2 regions of the Acidaminococcus sp. HCP3S3_G9_1 genome follow, and region 2 is predicted to be linked to the other one. Evidence: predicted binding sites of a transcription regulator. Region 2 holds the regulator's gene; the other holds the start of a gene.

Region 1 (4,552 bases), on a different contig from region 2:
TTCAAGAACGACCGGGGGGTAAGATCCATCCTGGCCCGGGTGCCGGAAGACCGGATCCTGTTCGAGACCGATTCCCCCTACATGGCCCCTGTGCCCTACCGGGGAAAGCGGAACAACCCTCTGTACACCGCCATTGTGGCAGAGCGGGCGGCGGAACTCCGGGGGACCACACCGGAAAAAATCATGGAAAGTTCAACAAATAATGCGAAAAAGCTGTTTTTCCGTCTCACAAACCAGTAAAACAGCTGTACAGTCTACAAAAACGTCACAAATTACACCTGCTAGAGTGTATAATTTTAGCACCTGGTACTAATTTAATTTTGACAGGAATCGCCTCCTTATGGTATGATGCAAGCACTTTAAGGAGGCGAAACTTTGCGAAAATCACAACCTTTTAAGCGTCCCTACAAGTGGATTGTTGTCTGCCTGCTGCTGGCTGCCAGCGTGAACCTGGTGGGCTTTGCGGCCCAGCCCAAAACCGTGAGCATCAAAGTGGACGGACAGACCATAACCCTGCAGACCAGAGCCCTGACCGTTCAGGGAGCCCTGGAAGAAGCCGGTGTTGTTCTTCAGAAAGCCGACGGATATGAACTGGTCGGCGAAGAGGAAAAACTCAATGATGGAGCTACCATCGAAGTGACCCGGGCCATGCCCGTGAAAGTTTGGAAAGCAGGAAGAACCACCGAATACACCATCGGACGCAAAACCGTGCGAGACGTATTGAATGCCGTGGGAGTGGATTACAAAGGATTCCAGGTCTATCCGGGACTGGACACGGAAGTGACCCCGGACATGACCATCCACATTATTTCTCCCACCAATAAACTGACCACCGAAACCCGGGACATCCCCTATGAAGTGGAGATGCGGAACAATGACAACCTGCCCCGGGGCCGGCAGAATGTGATCTCCCCCGGCCAAAACGGGCAGGAAAAGGTCACCTACCGGGAAATCAAGGTGGGCAGCGAAACCGTAAGACAGGAGCTGAACCGGGAAGTGCTCTCGGAACCGGTTCCTGAAATCGTGGAAGTGGGTACGGGGAACAACCTGAATATGATCGAAACCTCCCGTGGTTTCGTCCGTTACCGCTCTGCCCGGACGGTGGAAGCATCCGCCTACACCATGGCAGAAGGCAGCGGCACAGGGCTCACCTCCACCGGCGTGGTCCCCTATCATGGGGTGGTGGCCGTGGATCCGGACGTGATCCCCTACGGCACCCGGATGTACATCCCTGGCTACGGCTTTGCTGTGGCAGCGGACTGCGGCGGCGCCATCAACGGCAATACCATCGACCTGTTCATGGAAGATTATGGCGATGCCATTTCCTGGGGCCGGCGGGATGTGACTGTGTATTTCTTGGAGTAAAAGACAGGAGAAAATCGTGCTGAAAGAAGTGCTGGTAGTAGAAGGCAAGATGGACACCGTGGCGGTGAAGAAGGCAGTGGATGCTGAGACCATCGAGACCGGGGGATTCACCCTGGCGCCCCATACCCTGGCCCTGATCGAAGCAGCCTACAGGAAACGGGGGATCATCATCATGACCGATCCCGACGGCGCGGGAGAGCGGATCCGGAAATTCTTGACGGAGCGCTTCCCCAAAGCCGGACAGGCTTTTGTGCCCAAGGCGGAGGCCCTGGCCCATCATGATGTGGGCATTGAACAGGCCCAACCGGAGGCCATCCGGAAAGCCCTGTCCAAGGTCCGTTTCCAGGAAATGGAGCCCCGAAAGGAATTTTCCTCTCGGGACTTGTTTGTTTCCGGGCTGTCAGGGTCTCCGGAGGCGGTGGCCCGGCGGGACAGACTGGGAGCCATCCTGGGCATCGGCTACGGGAACGCCAAGCAGATGGTCCATCGGCTGAACAATTACGGAGTGACCCGGGAGGAATTCCAGGCCGCTCTGGCAGAAATCGACGGGGAAGGGAAATGACATGCTGCATCCAGTGATCGCCAGCCGGGACGTGACCCGGTACATCCTCGATACTTTTGGCCTCCGGGCCAAGAAGAAGTTCGGACAGAACTTTTTGATCAATGAACAGGTGGTCCGGGGGATCGCCCGGGAAGCCCAGGTGGGCCCCGGAGACCTGGTGCTGGAAATCGGCCCGGGAATCGGCACCCTGACCCAGGCCCTGGCAGAGACCGGGGCCCAGGTGAAAAGCGTGGAGATCGACCGGACCCTGCTGCCCGTCCTGGCCAAAACCCTGGAAGGGTATGACAATGTGGAAATCGTCCCCGGGGACGTGCTGAAGGTGGACCTGGGGGAAGTGACGGAGCACCGGCCCTTTACTGTGGCCGCCAACCTGCCCTATTACATCACCACCCCCATCATCTTCGCCCTTTTGGAAGAGGATCTGCCCCTTCAGAGGCTGGTGGTGATGGTCCAGAAGGAAGTGGCGGAGCGGATGATCGCTGCCCCGGGAGGGAAAGATTACGGCCCTCTGTCCCTGGCTCTCCAGTATTATTCCCAGCCCCGGCTGGCCATACCGGTGCCCGCCCGGGACTTTATGCCCGCCCCCAAGGTGGATTCCATGGTGGTGGTCTGCGACAAACGGGAGCACCCGGCGGTGGATGTTCCGGCGAAGCTGTTCTTCAAGGTGGTGAAGGCGGCCTTTTCCCAGCGGCGGAAAATGCTCAGCAACTGCCTGAAGACCCTGGGGATCACCCCGGACCAGGTGAAGGAACTGCTGGATGGGGCCGGCATCGACGGGAAGCGGAGAGGGGAATCCCTTTCCATGGACGAATTCGGCAGCCTGGCCCGGTCCTACGGGAAGCTGTTGGAACCATGAGCTGCCGGTACAAGTTCTTTGCCCACCGGCAGTGCGAATTCTTTCCCTGCCACAAAGGGGCGGACCCGGACCGGTTCAACTGCCTGTTCTGCTACTGCCCCCTGTACCTGGTGCCGGACTGCGGCGGGGACTTCACCCGGCTGGGAGATGGGAACAAAGACTGCAGCCGCTGCCTTTTGCCCCACGACCCGGACCGGTACGACCAGGTGGTCCGGACCCTGGAGAAAAAAGTTTTCAAGCCTTTTGACAAAAAATAGTCAAAGGGCTTGATTTTTTTTGGAAACATGCTATTATAGATACTGTAGTTAGCACTCCAGTGAAATGAGTGCTAATAAAAAATGCAAACAACCCATTGCTCATAGAATGAAAGGGGATACGTAAGATGTTAAAACCTTTGGATGATCATGTTGTAGTTGAACCCATTGTACAAGAAGAAAAAACCAGCAGCGGCATTTACCTGCCGGATACTGCTCACAAAGACAAACCCCAGACCGGCAAAGTGGTTGCCGTAGGCACCGGCCGTCTCCTGGAAAACGGCACCCGGGTCCCTTCCGAAGTGAAGGCAGGGGATGTGGTGGTATTCGCCAAATACTCCGGCAGTGATGTAACCCTGGACGGGAAAGACTACATCATCCTGAGAGACAGCGATATCCTGGCGGTTGTGGAAGACTGAAAGCTTTCCTCCGTCCCGTATCTGGTAGAAAATACCAAACCGTACATTATCTGGAATTAAGGAGTCGATCAATATGGCTAAACTGATTAAATTTGATGAAGATGCCCGCCGTGGCCTGGAACGGGGTGTCAATGCCCTGGCTGATGCCGTAAAGGTAACCCTGGGGCCCAAAGGCCGGAACGTTGTACTGGAAAAGAAATTCGGTTCTCCCACCATCACCAACGATGGGGTAACCATTGCCAAGGATATTGAACTGGAAGATCCGTTTGAAAACATGGGCGCCGCCCTGGTCCGTGAAGTGGCCACCAAGACCAACGACATCGCCGGCGACGGTACCACCACTGCTACGGTGCTGGCCCAGTCCATCGTCCATGAAGGGATGAAGAACGTGGTGGCCGGTGCCAACCCCATGGTCCTGAAGAAAGGGATCAAGAAAGCCACCGATGCCCTGGTTGACGAACTGAAGAAGAGCGCCAAGGCTGTCAGCACCAAGGAAGAAAAGGCACAGGTTGCCTCCATTTCCGCCGGTGATGAAGAAATCGGCGGGCTGATCGCCGATGCCATGGAAAAAGTGGGCAACGACGGCGTAATCACCGTGGAAGAATCCAAGACCATGGACACCTCCCTGGAAACCGTAAAAGGCATGCAGTTCGACCGTGGGTACATCTCCCCCTACATGGTAACGGATCCTGACAAGATGGAAGCCGTTATGAGCAACCCGTACGTATTCATTACGGACCGGAAGATCACCCTGATCAACGACATTATGCCTGTCCTGGAAAAGGTTGTACAACAGGGCCGTGAACTGCTGATCATTGCTGAAGACGTGGAAGGGGAAGCCCTGGCTACCCTGGTTGTGAACCGTCTGCGTGGCACCTTCAAGGCTGTGGCTGTAAAGGCTCCTGGCTTCGGTGACCGCCGGAAGGCCATGCTCCAGGATATCGCCACCCTCACCGGTGCTACGGTGATCAGTGAAGAAGTGGGCCGGAAACTGGACAGCGCTACCCTGGCTGACCTGGGTACTGCCGGTCAGGTACGGGTAACCAAGGACATGACCACCATCGTTGACGGCGGCGGTGACAAACAGGCTGTGGCT
Region 2 (4,552 bases):
CGGCTTCCTTCCGCTTCTTGTCGGCGGCTTCGTTGGCCTGGGCTTCCTTCACCATCTTGTCCACTTCTTCCTTGCTCAGGCTGCCGGAAGAAGTAATGGTGATCTTCTGTTCCTTGCCAGTACCCAGATCCTTGGCGCTTACGTTTACGATACCGTTGGCATCGATATCGAAGGCCACTTCGATCTGAGGCACTCCCCGGGGAGCTGCCGGAATGCCGGACAGTTCAAAACGGCCCAGGGTTTTGTTGTCCGCAGCCATTTCCCGTTCGCCCTGGAGTACGTGGATATCCACAGAGGGCTGGTTGTCGGTAGCCGTGGAGAAGATCTGTTTCTTGGAAGTAGGAATGGTGGTGTTCCGGTCAATGATCTTGGTCATTACGCCGCCCATGGTTTCGATACCCAGGGACAGAGGCGTTACATCCAGCAGCAGGACGTCTTTCACATCCCCAGCCAGTACACCGGCCTGGATGGCAGCACCCATGGCCACACATTCATCCGGGTTCACCCCGTGAGCCGGTTCCTGGCCCATGGTCCGTTTAATGGCTTCCTGCACCGCAGGGATACGGGAAGAACCGCCTACCAGCAGGACCTTGTTGATGTCTTTCGGGGTCATGTTGGCATCGCTGAGGGCCTTGTTGACGCACACGAGGGTCCGGTCAACCAGGTCGCTGGTCATTTCATCGAATTTGGCCCGGGTCAGATCCAGGTCCATATGCACAGGGCCGTTGGGGCCTGCGGAAATGAACGGCAGGTTGATGTTGGTGGTCAGCATGTTGGACAGTTCGATCTTGGCTTTTTCAGCAGCTTCACGGATCCGCTGCATGGCCATCTTGTCCCCGGTCAGGTCGATGCCGTTCTGTTTCTTGAATTCATCGCACATCCAGTCCATGATCCGTTTATCGAAGTCATCGCCGCCCAGATGGGTATCCCCGTTGGTGGATTTCACTTCGAACACCCCGTCGCCCAGTTCCAGGATGGACACATCGAAGGTGCCGCCGCCCAGGTCGTAAACCAGGATGGTGTGGTCGTCGGATTTATCGATGCCGTAAGCCAGAGCTGCAGCCGTGGGTTCGTTGATGATCCGTTTTACATCCAGCCCGGCGATCCGGCCTGCATCCTTGGTGGCCTGACGCTGGCTGTCGTTGAAGTAAGCCGGTACGGTGATGACGGCTTCGGTGACTTTTTCACCCAGATACCGTTCTGCATCGCCCTTCATCTTTTCCAGGATCATGGCGGAAATCTGTTCCGGAGTATAATCCTTGCCGTCAATGGTCACCGTGTATTTGGTGCCCATGTGCCGTTTGATGGAGCTGATGGTCCGTTCCGGGTTGGATACAGCCTGGCGTTTGGCCAGCTGGCCTACCAGTCTTTCCCCGTTTTTCGTAAAGCCAACCACGGAAGGAGTCAGCCGGCCGCCTTCCTGGGTGGTAATAACCGTAGGTTCGCCGCCTTCCATGACAGCGACTACGGAGTTGGTGGTCCCTAAGTCAATACCAATAATCTTAGACATAATGAATTCCTCCTGTACACTCTGGAATTATCAATCGTTCAAAACGTTGTTTTCAATCGTTGCGGACAACCCGTACCTTGGAATGACGGATTACGTCGTCACCGATCTTGTAGCCCTTTTCCAGGACCAGGTCGATGCTTTCATCCGGCAGATCCGGGTTGCTGCCCTGCATCACGGCTTCATGGATCTGAGGATCGAAAGGCTTGCCTTCCGCCGGGATTTCTTCGATGTGCAGGGTCTGGAGTGCCTTTTCAAACTGCTTGTGGATCATTTCCATGCCTTTTTGGATGGCCGCTCCGTCTTTGCTGGTTTCCAGACTGGCTTCCGCCCGTTCGAAATTGTCCAGCACCTTCAAAAATTCCCGGGCCACCTGTCCGGTTACATACCGGCCCAGACGTTCCCGTTCTTCGTTGTTCCGTTTCCGGAAGTTGTCAAAATCTGCCTGGAGCCGCAGGAGCCGGTTCTGCAGGTCAGCGATCTGCTGTTCCTGCTGGGCGATCTTTTCGTCCCTGGGATCGGGTTCTGCTGCTTTTTCGTCTTTGGTGTCAGCCTGGGCTGCTTCCGCTGCCTTGGCCTGTTCTGCGGTTTCTTCCGCCGCAGTCTGGGCCTGGGCCGCTTCCGCACCCTCTGCCTTCACGGTTTCCGGGTTCTTCTGCTGGTCCTTTTCCATTGGTCCTCCCCTACTTTTCATCCATTTTATTCATGACCACCCGCAGGTAGTTGTGAAGGTAATCCATGACGGAAATCACCTTCCGGTATTCCATACGGGTCGGTCCCAGGACCGCCAGGGTCCCCACCACCTGTCCGTTGAGACGGTAGGTGGCCTGGATCATGCTGCAGTCCTGGATGCCGGAAAATTTGTTCTCGCTGCCGATGGTCACCTTGAGACCGGAGTCCTTGTCGGCCATCAGCATGTCTTTCAGCATCTGCTCTTCCTCCAGCACGCTCAGCAGCTCCCGGATCCGTTCCGGATCCTTGAATTCCGGCTGGCTGAGCAGCTGTTTGGTGCCGCCCAGGTACATCTTGTTCTCCGACTGGCCGCTCCGCATCTGTCTGACCACCTGGATCAGAGAAGCATACAGGGCTTTGTCCCCAGCCAGGGCATCCCGGACGTCTTTCAGGATCTGGTCTGTGATATCGTTCAGCTTCATCCCATGGAGCTTGTTGGTGACTCTCTGGGCCAGGGTGTCCATTTCCAGGCGGCTCATGCCCGCCGGGATCTGGATCACACTGTTGTCCATCCGCCCGTCGTTGGCCACGATGCACAGGATGGCCTGGTGCTCGTTCAGGGGCAGGAAGCGGAGATAGGAAAATACGCTTTCACTGTCCTTGTTGGCCAGCACCACGGACACGTTCTTGCTCATCCGTGACAGGATCTTGGCGGTGGACTGGAAGATATCGTCGATGCTGTGGACCCGTTCCCGGAACCAGCTGTTGATCAGCGCCACATCATTGGGCGCCAGGGCATCGGGTTTGGCAATGGAATCCACATAGTACCGATAGGCAGCCGCCGACGGGACACGGCCCGCCGAAGTATGGGGCTGCTCCAGATAACCCAGCAGTTCCAGGTCGGACATTTCGTTCCGGATGGTTGCCGGGCTGATCCCCAGATTGTACTTCCTGGCGATGCTGCGAGATCCTACAGGCTCCGCCGTTTCGATATAGTCTTCAATGATCAGTTGAAGAATTTTTTTCTTGCGGTCACTCAGCACTGTAATCATCTCTCTTCTGGATTGTTAGCACTCTAATAATTGGAGTGCTAACATCTAAGTGTAAAGATACACCTCTTTAGTCAAATTGTCAATACTTTCCCTAAAAATATTTGCCTTTTTACAAAAATTCTTCAAAGGCCAGATTTCCGTACCGCATCCCCTGTTCCGTAAGGCGGATACGGTCCCCTTCCCGGGTGATCCAGCCCCGGTTCTGGCAATGGGCGAACCCTTCTTTATATATATGGAAGAAATCTTCTCCCGTCCGCAGTCGGAATTCTTCCAGGGACAGTCCCTTGGCGGTGCGCAGGTTCATGAACACCAGCTCTTCCCGCCGTTCCGTGGGAGTCAGTTCTTCCTGTTCCGGGACTTCTCCCCGGAGATAGACCATCAGATTCCGGGGATTGGTCTCCCGTTTCTTTCCGTCGAACCCGCAGGCAGCAGGACCGAAGGCCAGATAGGGATCGTAGTGCCAGTACACCTGGTTGTGCCGGGATTCCTGGCCGGGCCGGGCAAAATTGGAGATTTCGTACCTTTGGTACCCGGCTTTGGGCAGTTCTTCCATGAGCAGGTCGTACATGGCGCCGGTTTCCTCTTCCGAAGGCAGGGCCAGCTGCCCTTCCCGGATCTGTTTGGCCAGAAGGGTCCCCTCTTCCACCGTAAGACCGTAGACGGACACATGGTCCACCCCGGTTTGCAGCAGCCGTTCCAGGGAATCCCGGACAGATTCCACTGTCTGGCCAGGGTAACCGTAGATCAAATCGCCGCTGATCCGCCGGAACCCGGCCTGCCGGGCCAGGGCAATGGCTTCTTCCGCCTGCTCCGCCGTATGGATCCGTCCCATGGACGCCAGTTCAGACTGCTGGAAGGACTGGATTCCCAGGCTCAGCCGGTCGAACCCCAAAAACCGGTAAAACCGGAGCCGTTCCAGGTCCACCGTCCCCGGATTGGCCTCCAGGGTGGCTTCCGCCGGCTGCTGCCAGAAGCCCCGTTCCTTCAGGGCGGAAACAATGGCGGCCAGATTATCCAGAGGCAGCACACTGGGGGTGCCCCCGCCGAAATACACCGTAGCCCTGGGCGAAACCGGCAAAGCCGGCGTACAGGCGGAGATTTCCTCCACCAGACGCCGGACGCAGTCGTTCATGATATGGTCGTTGTAAATCTGATACGAAGCAAAATCACAGTAGGCACATTTATGGACGCAAAAAGGGATGTGCACATAAACCGCCTGGTACGATTCCCAGGGATGGGACATGGTGTTCTCCTTTGACCGTCTTATTTCCCCTTCTTCACATCTTCCAGCAGGGCCATCTTCATGGCGTAGTACCGGGGG

Evidence for each region. The regulator HrcA, encoded in region 2, represses chaperone genes, less so after heat shock. The targets are predictions, from matches to a motif close to TGTTAGCACTCNNNTNANNNGAGTGCTAACA.
Region 1: the regulator HrcA is predicted to act here: its motif matches at 3,087-3,117, upstream of groES (co-chaperone GroES).

The regions. Positions count from the first base shown of each region.
Region 1 is NZ_JBQKCH010000010.1:20,744-25,295, forward strand. Features, by position in the region: gene ACTQY1_RS07320 (TatD family hydrolase) at 1-240, shown strand, start outside; gene ACTQY1_RS07325 (G5 domain-containing protein) at 376-1,365, shown strand; gene rnmV (ribonuclease M5) at 1,382-1,927, shown strand; gene rsmA (16S rRNA (adenine(1518)-N(6)/adenine(1519)-N(6))-dimethyltransferase RsmA) at 1,929-2,783, shown strand; gene ACTQY1_RS07340 (cysteine-rich small domain-containing protein) at 2,780-3,040, shown strand; gene groES (co-chaperone GroES) at 3,166-3,456, shown strand; gene groL (chaperonin GroEL) at 3,530-4,552, shown strand, end outside.
Region 2 is NZ_JBQKCH010000005.1:46,159-50,710, reverse strand. Features, by position in the region: gene dnaK (molecular chaperone DnaK) at 1-1,510, opposite strand, end outside; gene grpE (nucleotide exchange factor GrpE) at 1,563-2,180, opposite strand; gene hrcA (heat-inducible transcriptional repressor HrcA) at 2,191-3,231, opposite strand; gene hemW (radical SAM family heme chaperone HemW) at 3,341-4,474, opposite strand; gene ACTQY1_RS04770 (nicotinate phosphoribosyltransferase) at 4,495-4,552, opposite strand, start outside.